DNA from 3 places in the Paenibacillus crassostreae genome. Region 2 is predicted to be linked to each of the others. Evidence: predicted binding sites of a transcription regulator. Region 2 holds the regulator's gene; each other region holds the start of a gene.

Region 1 (5,511 bases), 730 kb from region 2:
ACAACAGATCAAGGTACAGGTGAACCAGATACAACAACAGATACTGTTGAATAACAAATATCTTTAACGGAAATGCTATGACTGGAAATATAAGTTCCTGGTCTAACATTTACCGGTAAAGAGAGGTGTTTGGTATGACAGCTAACTGGATTGTAACTATTCTTGGTATCATTGTGAGTATCCTAGGTTATTATCTTACTCCAAATGCTTGGGGATATGGTATTCTGGGCTTCGGAATTGCACATATTTTACTGGGGATCATAGATATGTTTAGACGTCCCTCCAGTGTGAGATAATGACTTGCTTCAAATAAGGTATTCCTGTAATGAGGCAATTTCTCGTGAGGATACCTTTTTTAAAATATATGAAAAATGGGGTCTGATAGACTTCATAGGTAGTATCATATAATATGACAGATAGTTTCTAGAAAGGACGTGGAATGATGAGTTCAGAGAATTCTTTTGATATTGTATCCAAATTTGATTTGCAAGAAATGAATAATGCCATCACCCAGGCAGAGAAAGAGATCGAGACGAGATTTGATTTCAAAGGGAGTAAAAGTAGTCTGAAACTAGATAAAGAAGCGCTTGTTATAGTCTCTGATGATGAATATAAATTAAATGCGGTTATTGATATTTTACAATCAAAGATGGTTAAACGAGGATTAACTTTGAAGAATGTTGACTATGGTAAAATTGAACCTGCTTCTTTAGGCACTGTTCGACAGAAATTGACTTTAAAGCAAGGAATCGATCATGAAAATGCTAAAAAGATTAATGTGTTGATTCGTGATTCGAAATTAAAAGTGAAAAGTCAGATTCAAGGCGATCAGATTCGTGTTACAGGTAAAAGCAAGAATGATTTACAAGAGATTATGCAATTATTACGTAAAGCAGATCTCTCATTAGATCTTCAATTTACGAACGTTAAGTAATATGAGATTGCGTTGAAGAAGCTTTTTGACACTGAATAATCCATAGATTATACTTGAAAAGATTCATTAAGGAATAATGGATTATATCATTGGGGGAGCATGGAATATGACAGAGAGAGTCCGAAATGTACTAGGTGATTGTGATTTGCTTTTGATGGATGTAAAGATTGTTTACGGGGAGGTCCTCCTGTGAATTTACCCAATCGTATTACGATAGCTAGAATATTTTTGATTCCTATTATGATGGTATTCTTGTTAGTCGACTTTAGTTTCTACCCTAGCCCGATCATTTGGAATTCTTATGAATTACCATTCAATCAATTGATTGCTGCAATTATTTTTATTATCGCTGCTAGTACGGACGGCATTGATGGTTATCTGGCACGGAAGAATAATATGGTAACCAATCTGGGGAAATTGCTTGATCCTTTGGCGGATAAATTATTGGTAGCTGCTATTCTGATTTCTCTAGTTCAAATGGGGAAATGTGAGAGCTGGATCGTCATTATTATTATCAGCCGTGAATTTGCAGTGACAGGGTTACGCCAGATTGCACTTCTCTCAGGAGAGGTTGTTGCAGCTAGCAATTGGGGTAAAGTTAAAACTGTCGTACAAATCATTGCGATTATTGCTATGTTGATTAATAATTTCCCGTTTGTCTTTTTGAATATTCCTTTTGATGTTATAGCAACTTGGGCTGCGGCTCTAATCACACTATACTCTGGGGTAGATTACTTTGTTAAGAATAAGAAATTGTTAAATATCTAAAAGCTGTTAGTTAACAGCTTTTAACTACCATAAATATTTTACCGGGCAGTAGGATATGATCCTATTGTCTTTTCTTTCTAAGGTTTATACTTTTTAATACGAAGTGGAGGCTAGACAGAAATGAAAGCAGAGATCATTGCAGTGGGTACTGAATTATTACTGGGTCAGATTGTCAATACGAATGCTCAGTTCTTATCTCAAGAGCTGGCTACATTGGGAATTGATGTGTATTTTCAAACCGTTGTTGGTGATAATTTAATAAGACTTCAGGAGTCCATTCAGTTAGCTAGTGAACGAGCAGATATTATCGTATTCACAGGTGGTATTGGCCCTACACAAGATGATCTTACCAAGGAAGCCCTTGCAGCATTCCTAGGACGTGAATTACATATTGACCGAATCTCGATGGATCTTGTTGAAGACTTCTTCAATAAGCGCGGTGCGCATATGACTGAGAATAATCGTCGGCAAGCTTTGGTTATTGAGGGAAGTAGTCCTTTAACGAATTCTACCGGTCTTGCCGTCGGGATTGCGTTATCGCATGAAGGTAAGCATTACATCGTACTTCCAGGACCCCCGAAGGAAATGGCTCCGATGTTTGTCGAGCAGGCTAAACCATGGTTATTGCAGCATGCCATTACGAATGAAATGCCGATTTATTCTACAATGTTAAAATTCGCCGGTATCGGTGAGTCAGCGCTCGAGGAAAGACTTATAGATTTAATTCAGAATCAAACTGACCCAACCATTGCTCCTTATGCAAAGGAGGGTGAAGTGACGATAAGAATTTCAACAAAAGCTAACACTGAGCAAGATGCGATGATCAAGCTGGATGTTCTTGAAGAACAGATTCGTTCCATACTCCCTAATCATGTATATGCTAATAAGGATATATCTATTGAGAGAGCTATCGTTGATCTAATGACTGAACGTAAGTTGACATTGAGTGCTGCGGAAAGCTGTACGGGTGGGCTATTGATGGAGAGAATTACTTCTATACCTGGTAGTTCGACGGTGTTCTTAGGTGGTATTGTATGCTATTCTAATCAGCTTAAAGAGAAGTTATTAAATGTCCCTCATGATTTACTGGAGGGTGATGGGGCACCTGGTGCTGTAAGTGCGGAGGTTGCAGAAGTTCTTGCAGAGCAAGTGAGAATGATAGGGGATACAGATTTCGGTCTTTCGATTACAGGAGTTGCGGGACCCGATTATTCTGAGCGAAAACCAGTAGGTCTCGTATATATTGCCATAGCTGAGCGTGGGAAAGATACAGAGGTTCTTGAACTACGACTTAGTGGTAATCGAGAGTCGATCCGAATGCGTACAGTTAAGAGTTTGTTGTATCGTTTATGGTTGAAAATGGTGCAGAGTGAAAAACTTCAACAAGACAGTTGAAGGATCGATATAAGTAGTTGTATACTAATCATATTACGGAAGAACCGTGGCAAATCACAAATTTTGCTACGGTTCTTTTTCTATATTCGGATGACCCGTATCAAAAAAGGAGGGATATTGAACTGATAAAAAAACGAATGTATGTTCGAAAAAATGCTTGGCAAACGTTCTAAAACAAGGTATCATAATATTATAAATATTAAAGGATGTGAGTCAATTGTCAGATCGTCGTGCAGCGCTGGATATCGCGCTTCGTCAAATAGAGAAACAATTTGGTAAGGGTTCCATTATGAAGTTAGGTGAATCGACACATATGCAGGTGGAGGTTGTTTCCAGTGGGTCTTTAGCTTTGGATATTGCACTTGGTGTGGGTGGATTTCCCAAAGGTCGTATCATAGAAGTCTATGGTCCGGAATCGTCAGGTAAGACGACTGTAGCTCTACATGCGATTGCAGAGGCTCAGAAGGCAGGCGGAACTGCGGCTTTCATCGATGCGGAACATGCGTTAGACCCTAAATATGCCAGTAATCTAGGTGTTAATATTGATGAATTGTTGCTGTCTCAACCGGATACAGGTGAACAAGCATTAGAAATCGCAGAAGCGCTCGTACGAAGTGGGGCTGTGGATATTATTGTCATTGACTCCGTTGCGGCATTGGTACCGAAAGCAGAGATTGAGGGCGATATGGGAGATTCTCATATGGGTTTACAAGCCCGTCTGATGTCTCAAGCTTTACGCAAGCTATCAGGTGTTATTAGTAAATCGGGGACAACGGCAATCTTCATTAACCAGCTACGTGAGAAGATTGGGGTTATGTTCGGTAATCCAGAGACAACTCCAGGTGGACGGGCTTTGAAGTTCTATGCCACGATTCGATTAGATGTACGTAGAGTGGAGAGCATTAAGAACGGAAATGATATTATAGGTAACCGTACTAAGATTAAAGTTGTAAAGAACAAAGTAGCACCGCCTTTTAAACAAGCTGATATTGATATGATGTATGGTCTAGGGATATCGAAGGAAGGTGGCATTGTTGATATCGGTGTGGAGATGGATATCGTTAATAAGAGTGGGGCTTGGTTCTCTTATGAAGGTGAACGTCTAGGTCAAGGTCGTGAGAATGCGAAACAATTCTTGAAGGACCATCCTGAAATATCCGATGTTATTGAGAAGAAAATTCGTGAAGCTAGCAATTTGACTAATACCATCACTCCACCTAGCGAGTCAGATTTAAAGGGTGAAGAGTTGGAAGAACAAGAATTGTTAGAAATGGAATAGATTCATATAGAATCAATTTCATATTATAGTCATATGAGTGATTATGACATAAGGGGCGCCCATAAGATTGTTACTTGGGGCGCCTTAGGTTTGTCTTGAGTATATTCTAAGTATTCTAGAGTAAAGAGTAAGGGGTGTAAGTAACTCATGAATGAATTTGATAACGATTTGGATCTAGAGGAAAATGTAACAAGCGTTATATCTCAATTCCCAACAGATCAAGAATTAATGATTACAGGAGTGGAACGAGAACCTAAACAAAGGTATAGATATTTAATTTCATTCGGTCCCCAAGTGTTGTCGATTCATGAAGACATCATGATCAAGTATAGGATGGTCAAAGGGAACTCCTTCTGGAAACATGAGTTAGAAGATATTGTATTGGCTGATGAGAAGCAACAAGGATATGTAGTTGCTTTGAAATATTTAGCAAGAAAATCTAGAACTCGGAAAGAGATTCAAATAAAATTGCAACAAAAAGAGACGCCGCTTGAGGTGATAGAGGACGTGCTAGCGCGATTAACTCGGGATGGGCTTGTAAATGATCCATTGTATGCCCAACAATGGGCAGAGCAGCGAATTAAGAGCCAACGCAAGGGTAAAGCGTGGGTCAAACATGAGTTGAGACAAAAAGGTATAGATAAATTACAGATTACAGAAGCACTGGATAGTGTAAGTGCTGAGGATGAATACCATAGTGCACTCGTCATTGGTAGAAAAAAATGGAATCAGACCAAAGGCGAGCTGCTAGATAAGAAGAGAAAGACAGGATCATATCTCATGCGGCGTGGATTCTCAGGTGATCAAGTTAGGCGAGTGCTAAATCAAGTGATTCAAGAGGAGAATTTAGAGGACAACGATGAAGCGGAATATGGGTTCGAATAAACACGAAAATATGGGATTAAGGTCTACTCCCTTGACAATATCTTTTCACAAATACTAAAATGAAAAAGAATCTATATTCGTATTGAATCTTTTTCCTTCCAAAAGAGATTCTGATTATGAAAGATTTCATTGTTTTAGTTCATATGAATGAATTTTAAGCCATTGTTGGCAGACACTGTACAAGTGAAAATGTACAAATTGTCACTAGTAATAGTAAATTTGTAGTATGATGGTATGAGTTAATGGATTA
Region 2 (5,511 bases):
GGAAATTATCCAAAGTGTCTTTGAGAGTCTTTTCTTGTAATTCAGTTGAGAAGTTATTGAACATGCTTAATTGGGATTCAAATGATTCCAACTCAATGATCGGGGTTTTATTCTCCATAGCCTGTGTGATGAAATAAAGATCGATACCGATTTGCCCTTCATATCCTGATTTAGCCGCTTGTAAAGATGTGAGGGTTGATTCAACAACCCAAGGTTTAAATTGATCTAGACTATTCTTTGGCGCCTCAAACTCCTCTAAGATGCCACCAATCGTAGCATAGGTCGCTTCAGAAATATGATCCTTCAGTGTCGTTCCGTCCTGGTAAGTACCTAAGCTAAGAACCAACTCTTGAATTTGCGGGTCAGCTGATTTACTTACATCTACTTCAACACCAAGATAGTCAGCTTCATCAAATGCGTCCTCCATGGAAGAATGTAATGGATAAAAGCTATTGTCAGCTATGTGCATTGAACCTAATAAATAAACTTTATTACCGCCTTTCTCAACTTCCCATAGGAAGCCGCGACCACCAGCGGTAACACCTTTTGTCTCCAAGAAGACTGTTCGAGTTGTTGCATCCCAGCGTACCTCGTATCCAGAAGCTTCTGCAATGAAGCGCGCAGAAATGTATGTAACTTCATTAATGATCTTCGGTTCGGAAATAAGTTCGACTGATTCCCCGTTCACAATCGCCGATTTTACACCATTCTGAAGTTGGAGAACGAGTCCCTCTTTAGTTCCAGTAACCTGTTGTTCTGTCGCATTCTGTTCAAGTGTAATGTCCAGTGCTTGGAATAAAGGTTCTAATGGTACTAGAGTCAATCCACTATCAATAATGGGTTCATGAGAATTAAATTCGATTAATTCGCCATTTACTTGCAATGATACTTCTTCTTTGGCTGCAAAAGTTGTTGAACTAAGTAGGGAGAATACCAAGAGCAATGATAATAATGATGCCGTAATTTTTTTTATATTCAATTCCACCTTTTCTTTATTTAACATTATTAAGCATAATGGACAACCCAAATATTTACAATCATTAATATCACTCTTGCACCAATATGAGATAGTCCACTGATATTTAAGTTGTAACTAACGTAATGGATGATTCAAGTGCCGTGATCTATACATCTATATTACGAGTGTGGAAACAAAAAAATCAGCCTGTTACCGACCGTTCTAAAAAGAACAGGTAGATTCACAAACTGATTACATTTTCACTTAGGTGGTGGCAGTTAATCCATGATGGTATGGGACAGCCCGTTTAACGCCTAGGCTTTTATATCTATAGTTCCGCCTAGATTGGGTTGAACACTTTGTTCCATCATTTTGGTAAGAGCATTCCCACTTACGGTAGCTTGATCGTTAGACATTTTTAATATTGAGAGACTAACCGCTTGTTTTAAACTACTTTGAGAAAAACCAATTGATGTAATGGACATATATTCTACCTCCCTTTTTAGTATGATTACTACATTAACAATATCGGTAAACGGAAGTTGAAAGATAAATAAAAATGTAGAAGTGGATAAATTTTTTTACTTGGCATGATCTAATCCTTAATGACTAAGTCCAATAATCCAGCAAAAACATAGGCTTGTTCTCTTGAAATGGTGGATCCCTTTAAGTCTTCTAGATTAATAATTAAAGAATAAAACTCACAGCTACTGAAGTCCAACCCTGAATGTTTAGCTCCTGAGAATTGCGATTGATCAATATTAGATTTTATTAAATACATATGTTCTAAAGTAGAATAACAAAAGTCTGAGCTGGATAAAATGCACTCTTCAATTGTTACATTCTTCATATTGGAGAAGCGGAAATTTGCGAACTCTGCTAAACAGTTGTGAAATAGTACATTTCTTAAAGTAGATTCGGACAAGTTTAATCCAATGAGTTTACAGTCTCGAAATTCAACCCGATGAATGTTGGAATTACTGAAATCGGTATTGGAAAGGTCACATTTATCAAATATAATATCCGTTAGTTCAATATTATTGAATTGCGAATTGGAGAAATTGACGTTTCTAAATATCACTTCATCGAAAGAGATCCGATCCATTTTTGTTAATGAAATCGTACAATCCTGAAAAATCGCTCTTTCAATGTATTCTTCGGATTCAATATCTACTGTGGATGAAGATTTATCCATCAATTCTTGAGGTATTTTAGGTGACTCAATCTTTGATATTAATTTCTTTGCTTTCATTTGTGTCGCTCCTCGCACGTAATCAATGAATAAGTGATAATACGAAGAAAAGGAAACAGCTCTATAATGCAACTGAATCCTTTTCAAGGGTGAATATATGAATGATTTTAATGTATGTCGCGGAAGAGGCCTACGACCTTACCTAATATCGTGACATGTTCCAACCGTAAAGGTTCATATGTAGGATTCTCTGGTTGTAGTCTGATATGATCCTTCTCTTTATAAAAGGTCTTAACAGTAGCTTCATCTTCTTCTGTCATGGCAACAACGATATCACCATTATCGGCGGTCTGTTGTTGACGGACAATGACCATGTCTCCATCATGAATACCTACTTCAACCATACTATCTCCCATAACGTTGAGCATGAACACCTTCTCATCACCTACAAAATGTTGAGGTAGAGGGAAGTAATCTTCTATATTCTCTGTTGCTGTAATAGGTACACCTGCTGTAACCCTCCCAACAATCGGAACTCGAGAAACAGTATGACTGAACTGATGCATGTTCTCAGAATCATCTTGTCCTAGAATCTCAATTGCACGAGGTTTAGTTGGATCTCTTCTAATGAGGCCTTTTTTCTCTAAACGGTCTAGATGACCATGAACAGTTGAACTAGAAGCTAACCCAACTGCTTCTCCGATCTCACGAACAGAAGGTGGATATCCTTTAGCACGTACTTCATTACGAATGAATTCTAATATTGCTTGTTGTCGGCTAGATACCTTAGACATATTGATTCACCTCATTAAAGTTACTTTGTGAAATTATAACATAGAACTTCCGTTCGCACAAACATGAGTTCTAAATATTTCAGAACATTTGTTCTAAAATGTATTGAACAAAACGTGTGTTCGTGTTATACTCGATTTAATAACAAGAACAAACGTTTGGGGGATGGGTAAAATGTTAAGATACAGTACCTATGAAAGTATTTATGTGAATACAAATGAAGAAAATAAACATACACAAATAGATCGTTGGAGTGAACAGGTGAAGTCGATGATTCCACGTCCATTGATTAAGAAATTGCTATGGGTTATTTTGCTGCTTAGTGTGGCATGCACTGGAATGGTACAAACTTTCGCCAATTCTGCTGGTGATGTAAAAGTTGCGAGGAATCTAATTGTTCAGAGTGGTGATTCACTTTGGGAAATAGCATTACGTGAGAAACCAGCTAATATGGATACTCGTATATATATCAAAGAAGTGAAACGAATGAATCAGTTGTCTAGCGGTAATATCATGGCTGGTGAGGTTCTAAGTTTACCTACATATTAAATTTGATTCTGCAATAGAGCTTGACGAGGGTGACTCCTTGACAAGCTCTTTTTATCATGGCAAAGTTAGTATTGTATGTTAAGATTGGAGGATAGTTTTATGGATATAGACAACTTAGTTAAACGTATTAATGAACTTGCTCAGAAAAACAAAGCTGAAGGGTTAACGGAGGAAGAATTGCAGGAACGATCTGAACTACGTGAAATCTATCTACAGAATATTCGTAGTAATTTTCGTCAACAATTAGATTCAATTGAAGTAGTTGACAAAGAATAGAGTAAAGTACAACCATGAGAGCAGAAGTTCTACAATATAAGGGGGACATTGAATGTCACGTTCTTGGGAAAGAAAGGTTCAGAAAAATAGAGCGCAGCTTAATAGACAACGTAAAAAACAAGGTCATTCAGGGTTCACTAAAAATGGGATAGTCGTAAGCGGTGATACATATAAGGGCCGTAAATTCGTATTTCCAATAGTTCTAATCTTGCTAGCGATACTATATGGACTTTTAGGTTGGGCCTCAAGTACATTACCAGATCAAGAGAATCAATCAAGTCCAATGATGACTTGGTTTGTCGTCGCAGCATATATCGTATTAGGGGTCATCATTTATTTACGTCGACCGTACTTACTAGTGAATAAAGATAATCTTCAGACGACGAAGTTGAATCGGGTTCGCACGATATCTGCTTCGGAGATTGCTAGAATAAAGGTTAAGAGTGGATCGGTAGTCATTGAACCGAAAGCAAAGGGAAGTAATTGGGTATTTACACGTTTAATTAACCGTTATGATATTAAAGCTATGGGTGAGCGTCTAGAGCAATTTGCAAAAGCTAACAATATTCACTTTGAAAAATAATAGTTAAGGGAGAGACGTGGAATGTCAATCAACGCAGTTTTCTTTGATTTAGATGATACTTTATTGTGGGATGATCGCAGTGTGTTAGAAGCCTTTGAATCCACATGCAAAAGAGCGGCTGAAGTTACTGGAGTAGATCATGTACAACTTGAAGCGGCTGTTCGAGGTGAAGCAAGATCGTTATATGAATCGTATGAGACGTATCCATTCACCACAAAGATTGGTATCAATCCATTTGAAGGATTATGGGCTAATTTCACGGCAGGTGAACAACCTGAATTCCGCCAATTAGAACAAATTGTAAAGGGATATCGTAAAGATGCATGGCATCGTGGTCTTGAAAAAATGGGTGTGAATGATAGCGATTTAGCTTTTGAACTATCTGAACATTTCGCATCTAAGAGACGTGCTCTACCTTATATATATGAAGAAACATTCCAGATTCTTAAGGAATTGCAGGGCAATGTGAAGTTGCTGTTATTAACAAATGGATGTCCTGCATTACAACAAGAGAAACTGGATGGAGTTCCAGAATTGGCTCCATATTTTGACAAGATCGTGATCTCAGGAAGTTTTGGTATTGGTAAACCGGATGTTTCCATTTTTAATCATGCGTTATCCTTACTAGATGTTACTAATGACCAGGTTCTCATGGTTGGTGATAAATTAACGACTGATATTCGTGGAGGATTAGCTGCAGGAATTAAGACTGTATGGATTAACCGTACAAACAAACCAGCTGATCCTAATATTATTCCTGATTTTGAGATTCAACATTTATCCCAGTTGCATGATATTATTGCAAGTTTTGCATAATGACTCATTATTAAATCATAGAAATTATTGACTTTCGACATAAATAGCCTTTTCGTTGCTTCAACGGCAGACGATGAGGCTTTTTTATGCTAGTATGATATTGATCACACTTTCGTAGATATTATGTTGGATAGGTGTTGTTTAAAGAAGAAAGGTTGGGACTACATGCAGCTAAAAATGAAGTTAGGTTTAATTATATCTTTGATCTCATTAAGTATGATCATTGGATGTAATAGTAATCATGAAGGTATGGATATGGGGAATGACTATCCCATGACACCCATAGAAGTTGAATTGAGTATTCAACCAGAACAGATAAAAGTGAATGAGAATGTTATTATTGAA
Region 3 (5,511 bases), 1.9 Mb from region 2:
GCTCTGTTCAAATCGCGGGCTAGCCTCTTATATAGTATTTCGTTTATCAGTGTAGACTTCCCAGAACCTGACACTCCAGTTACTGCCGTAAACACGCCTAAAGGAATCTTCACATTAAGGTTCTTCAGGTTGTTCTCTTTGGCACCTTTAATCTCGATCCAACGATCCTCTGGCTTACGTCGCTTCGTATTCACTGGAATGAATTTTCGTCCACTGAGGTACTGTCCTGTTAAGGAGTCGGGATGCTCCATGATTTCTTGTGGGGTTCCTTCAGCTATCACTTGTCCACCATGGATCCCAGCACCTGGGCCAATATCAATGAGATAGTCCGCCGCCATCATCGTATCTTCATCATGTTCCACAACGATAAGCGTATTACCCATATCTCGCATATGCACCAGTGTCTCAATCAGACGTTCATTGTCACGTTGATGTAGACCTATGCTTGGTTCATCAAGAATATAAAGAACACCCATTAAGCTTGAACCGATCTGCGTCGCAAGACGAATACGTTGTGCTTCACCACCTGATAACGTTCCAGCAGCACGGCTTAAAGATAAGTATTCTAGACCCACATTGGCCAGGAAACCCAGTCTGCTATTAATCTCTTTCAAGATCATATTCGCAATCGTGGTCTCCTTCTCACTCAGTTTAAGATTATCGAACAACTTCATAGCCTCACCGATGGAGAGACTCGTTACATACGCGATATTATGAGTATCGACCGTCACCGCCAAGATTTCTTTCTTCAAACGTTTACCTTTACAGCCCTCGCAAGGCTTAGCGCTCATGAAACCTTCTATAAAATCACGAATACCATCGGAGGCTGTCTCGCGATAGCGACGTTCTAGATTCGGAATGATACCTTCAAACACGACCATAGCTTCTTTACGTTGCCCGAAGTCATTCTCATATTTGAAGCGAATCTTCTGATCTCCTGTCCCATGCAATAACTTATCCATTTGTTCTGTCGTTAGTTCACTTACTGGAACATTCTGTGGAATGTTGAAATGTTCGCACACCGATTTCAGAAATTGCGGATAATAATTCGATGTACTCCCCGTCCAAGCTAAGAATGCGCCATCTTCTATAGATTTACTCATATCAGGAATGAGTAAATCCTGATCCACGATCATCTTCGCACCTAATCCATCACAATCAGGACAAGCTCCGAATGGACTGTTGAAAGAGAACATCCGTGGAGACAGCTCATCCATACTAAAGCCACAAATTGAACAGGCAAAGTTCGAACTGAACCGTAGTTCTTCCTCACCCATAACATCTACTAATAGCTGTCCATCGGATATTTTCAATGCTATCTCTATTGAATCGGCTAAGCGAGATTCCACATCCGGCTTGACGACAATTCGATCCACTACGACTTCAATCGTATGCTTCTTATTCTTCTCAAGCTCGATTTCTTCAGATAGTTCACGAAGTTCACCGTCTACTCTAACGCGTACAAATCCTTGCTTGCCAATATCCGTAAATACACTCTTGTGTTCGCCTTTGCGTCCAGTGATCACAGGTGCAAGTAACTGCACCTTTGTCTTCTCTGGATACTGCATAATTCGATCCACCATCTGTTCCACAGTCTGTGACGTAATCTCGATTCCATGTGTTGGACAATGAGGATGCCCAACACGTGCATATAGCAAGCGCAGATAATCATAGATCTCTGTCACTGTTCCTACAGTTGAGCGCGGGTTACGACTCGTTGTCTTCTGATCAATCGATATCGCTGGTGATAGCCCCTCTATAGAATCCACATCAGGTTTCTCCATTTGACCCAGGAATTGACGCGCATATGCAGAAAGTGATTCGACATACCGACGTTGTCCTTCTGCATAAATCGTATCAAATGCTAAGGAAGACTTCCCTGAGCCACTCAGACCTGTGAGTACGACAAACCGGTCTCTCGGAATTGTGATATCTATATTCTTAAGATTATTCACTCTCGCACCTTTTATAACAATATTCTCTATTGCCATATACATCATCTCCTTAAATTCTCACTATGTAAGTAGCGATACGCAGTATCGCTTAGGTTTATGCTTCCGTTGTTAGCGATACAAAGTATCGCTAACGTCTATGCTTCCGTTGTTAGCGATACTTCGTATCGCTTTTACTTACTCCGATTTTAATTCTAATAAAGCATCTCGCAACTCTGCTGCTCGTTCGAACTGGAGGTTCTTCGCCGCTTCCTTCATCTCCGCTTCAAGTCTCTGCATCACATTCTGACGGTCTTTCTTCGTTAACTTCGTTACATCCCCTGTGAGATAATCCGATTTCGATTCAGCCACTTTCGTCGCTTCGATCACATCACGAACTTTCTTACGAATGGTCTGCGGTGTGATACCATGCTTCTCATTAAATGCGTTCTGAATCTCGCGTCGGCGTGCCGTTTCATCGATTGCCTTCTTCATTGAATCTGTGATCTTGTCTCCATACATGATGACATATCCTTCAGAGTTACGCGCCGCCCGGCCACTGGTCTGAATTAGAGAACGCTCAGACCGAAGGAATCCTTCCTTGTCCGCATCCAGAATAGCCACAAGCGACACTTCTGGTAGATCTAGTCCTTCTCGCAACAAGTTAATCCCAATTAACACATGGAATACTCCAAGTCGTAAATCTCGAAGTATGGCCAAGCGCTCTAAGGTCTTAATATCGGAATGTAGATACCTTACCTTAATGCCGATTTCCTTCAAATAATCTGTCAGATCCTCCGACATCTTCTTCGTCAGTGTCGTTACAAGTACTCTCTCGTCACGTGCAATACGGATATTTATCTCCTCAATTAGATTATCAATCTGTCCCTTGGTTGGGCGGACATCAATGATTGGATCCAGAAGTCCCGTAGGTCGAATAATTTGTTGTACCATGATCTCGCAGCGCTCAAGTTCCAATGGACCTGGCGTAGCCGATACATAGACAATCTGATTGACTTTCCCCTCGAATTCCTCGAACCGTAATGGACGGTTATCAAGTGCTGAAGGAAGTCGAAATCCATGATCTACCAGCATCGTCTTACGTGCTCTATCTCCATTATACATCCCACGAATCTGCGGCAATGTAACGTGAGACTCATCTATAACAACCAGCATATCTTCAGGAAAATAATCCATTAAGGTATATGGTGTAGCACCCGCTTCACGAAAGGTTAAAGGACCTGAATAGTTCTCTATCCCTGAACAAAAGCCGACTTCATTCATCATTTCGATATCATATCGCGTTCGTTGCTCTAATCGTTGCGCCTCTAATAGCTTGCCTTGATCCCTCAATACCTCTAGACGTTCTTCAAGTTCGCGCTCAATGTTGACTAGTGCAACCTTCATCGTCTCTTCCTTCGTAACAAAGTGTGATGCAGGAAAGATTGCAATATGATCCCTGACACCAACTAATTCTCCAGTCAATACGTCAATCTCCGTAATTTTCTCAATTTCATCACCGAATAGTTCAACACGAACCGCTCGTTCCCCATTCGAAGCTGGAAAAATTTCAATTACATCACCGCGTACCCGAAAAGTTCCACGTACAAAATTCAGATCATTACGCTGATATTGAATATCGACAAGACGACTTAGAATCTCATTGCGTGGTTTCTCCATCCCCACACGTAACGATAGTAACAAATCAGAGTACTCCCGTGGAGATCCGAGACCGTATATACAGGATACACTCGCAACAATGATGACATCACGCCGTTCGAACAATGAGCTCGTCGCGGAATGTCGAAGTTTATCAATTTCTTCATTAATACTTGAATCTTTCTCGATATACGTATCCGTCGAAGGTATATAGGCTTCAGGCTGGAAATAATCGTAATAACTAACGAAGTAATCAACCGAATTATTGGGAAAAAACTCCTTGAACTCTGCTGCCAACTGAGCAGCCAATGTTTTATTATGTGCAATGATTAAGGTAGGACGATTCACTTTAGAGATCATCTGTGCAATGGTGAATGTCTTCCCCGTACCTGTTGCACCAAGTAATGTCTGCTCTCTCTTTCCCTGTGAGATCCCTTCCACCAATTCCGTTATGGCTGTAGGCTGGTCACCTTGTGGGGTATATTCCGATACCAGTTCAAACGGTTTGTTGTCTATCACAATATCGCTCATTGCCCAATACCACCCTTTTCATCTAAAATAGTAAAGTATATGTCGAGATTTCCCGATAATTATATTAACAGGAAATATATTTTCGATAAGAATATTTGTTCCCATTTATTATACTCGGATCAGATTATCTATGCAAATTTTAACTATAAGATCGGGGAGACTCATAATTATGGAAATTGTAACAATATTAGGTATTCTCGCTGGACTAGCTGCACTTATTGGAGGCTTTCTATGGGAAGGGGGACAATTATCTGGGTTATTCCATATGACAGCGGCCCTGATCGTATTTGGCGGGACATTCGCTGCTGTTGCCATTAGTTTCCCAGCATCCAAGCTGAAAAGTATACCAGATGCAATTCGTTATGCTTTTGTTCGACCAGAGAGCAACATCGAGCAACTTATAGAGGATGTTGTTGATATGTCCACAACCTCAAGACGGAATGGTGTATTAGCCCTTGAACAGAAATCTCAAGATCATCCGGATATATTCCTACGTGAAGGTATACAAATGGTCGTAGACGGGACGGATCCGGATATTATTAAACAAATTCTTGAAATTGAGATGGATCGAACCGAATTGAAGCATACTGGGTACGCCAAAATATTCGAATCCGCTGGTGGCTATGCACCTACCATGGGAATTGTTGGTACAGTTATGGGACTGATTCATGTCCTTGGAAGCCTTTCTGAACCCACACAACTAGGACCTTCCATAGCTGTGGCTTTTATCGCAACACTGTATGGAGTCGCCAGTGCTAATCTTATCTTTTTACCCATCGCATCCAAAATTAAATCGCGGAGTGAAGATAAAATTCAGAATATGGAGCTTCTTCTTCAGGGAATTCTCTCCATTCAGAACGGAGACCACCCTCAAATTGTACGCAAAAAGATAAGTTCACTCGAACCAGAAGACTACTTCCGTTCCCCTGTATTTCCAAAGGGAGGGTATAATGAGACATTTAAGTAGACGCGCACAGCGGCGAAAGGGAATTGGATCTGCTGAACCTAGTTCTCGAGATCGTTGGCTAATCACATATGCAGATTTGATTACATTGCTACTTATCTTTTTTGTCATGATGTATGCCATGAGTACTCTTGATGCAAGTAAATATGAAGGAGTTACTGAATCCCTTCAACTCAGTTTCAAATCAGGTAACTCAATTCTCGAACAAGGTTCTGGATTAACAGGGACTGCTGATCAGGAAGACGTAACCAAGGAACCAACTCAGGAGCAAGAGGGCAATCCTCAGGGGGAGGATACTACTGAATCCCAGCCTTTAACTGAACGTGAGTTAGCCTTTCGAGCACAGGAACAAGAATTGCAAGGTTTAATGTCCGTCATTACACAATATGTCACTGATAATGAGCTACAGGATCAAATTTTTGTGGC

What was found. Region 2 encodes LexA, which represses DNA repair genes until DNA is damaged. Its sites were predicted from a motif close to CGAACATATGTTCG; they were not measured.
Region 1: the regulator LexA is predicted to act here: its motif matches at 3,232-3,245, upstream of recA (recombinase RecA).
Region 3: the regulator LexA is predicted to act here: its motif matches at 4,193-4,206, upstream of uvrB (excinuclease ABC subunit UvrB).

The regions. Positions count from the first base shown of each region.
Region 1 covers NZ_CP017770.1:4,352,157-4,357,667, forward strand. The annotation lists gene LPB68_RS20185 (helix-turn-helix domain-containing protein) at 1-54, shown strand, start outside; gene LPB68_RS23190 (hypothetical protein) at 135-296, shown strand; gene LPB68_RS20190 (YajQ family cyclic di-GMP-binding protein) at 443-934, shown strand; gene pgsA (CDP-diacylglycerol--glycerol-3-phosphate 3-phosphatidyltransferase) at 1,124-1,702, shown strand; gene LPB68_RS20200 (competence/damage-inducible protein A) at 1,823-3,097, shown strand; gene recA (recombinase RecA) at 3,315-4,376, shown strand; gene LPB68_RS20210 (regulatory protein RecX) at 4,524-5,261, shown strand.
Region 2 covers NZ_CP017770.1:455,215-460,725, reverse strand. The annotation lists gene LPB68_RS02165 (TraB/GumN family protein) at 1-985, opposite strand, end outside; gene LPB68_RS02160 (YjfB family protein) at 1,273-1,443, opposite strand; gene LPB68_RS02155 (pentapeptide repeat-containing protein) at 1,554-2,210, opposite strand; gene lexA (transcriptional repressor LexA) at 2,318-2,944, opposite strand; gene LPB68_RS02145 (LysM peptidoglycan-binding domain-containing protein) at 3,117-3,491, shown strand; gene LPB68_RS22160 (DUF896 domain-containing protein) at 3,591-3,767, shown strand; gene LPB68_RS02140 (hypothetical protein) at 3,820-4,350, shown strand; gene LPB68_RS02135 (HAD family hydrolase) at 4,372-5,166, shown strand; gene LPB68_RS02130 (FixH family protein) at 5,332-5,511, shown strand, end outside.
Region 3 covers NZ_CP017770.1:3,153,434-3,158,944, reverse strand. The annotation lists gene uvrA (excinuclease ABC subunit UvrA) at 1-1,991, opposite strand, end outside; gene uvrB (excinuclease ABC subunit UvrB) at 2,130-4,121, opposite strand; gene LPB68_RS14385 (flagellar motor protein) at 4,291-5,088, shown strand; gene LPB68_RS14380 (flagellar motor protein MotB) at 5,072-5,511, shown strand, end outside.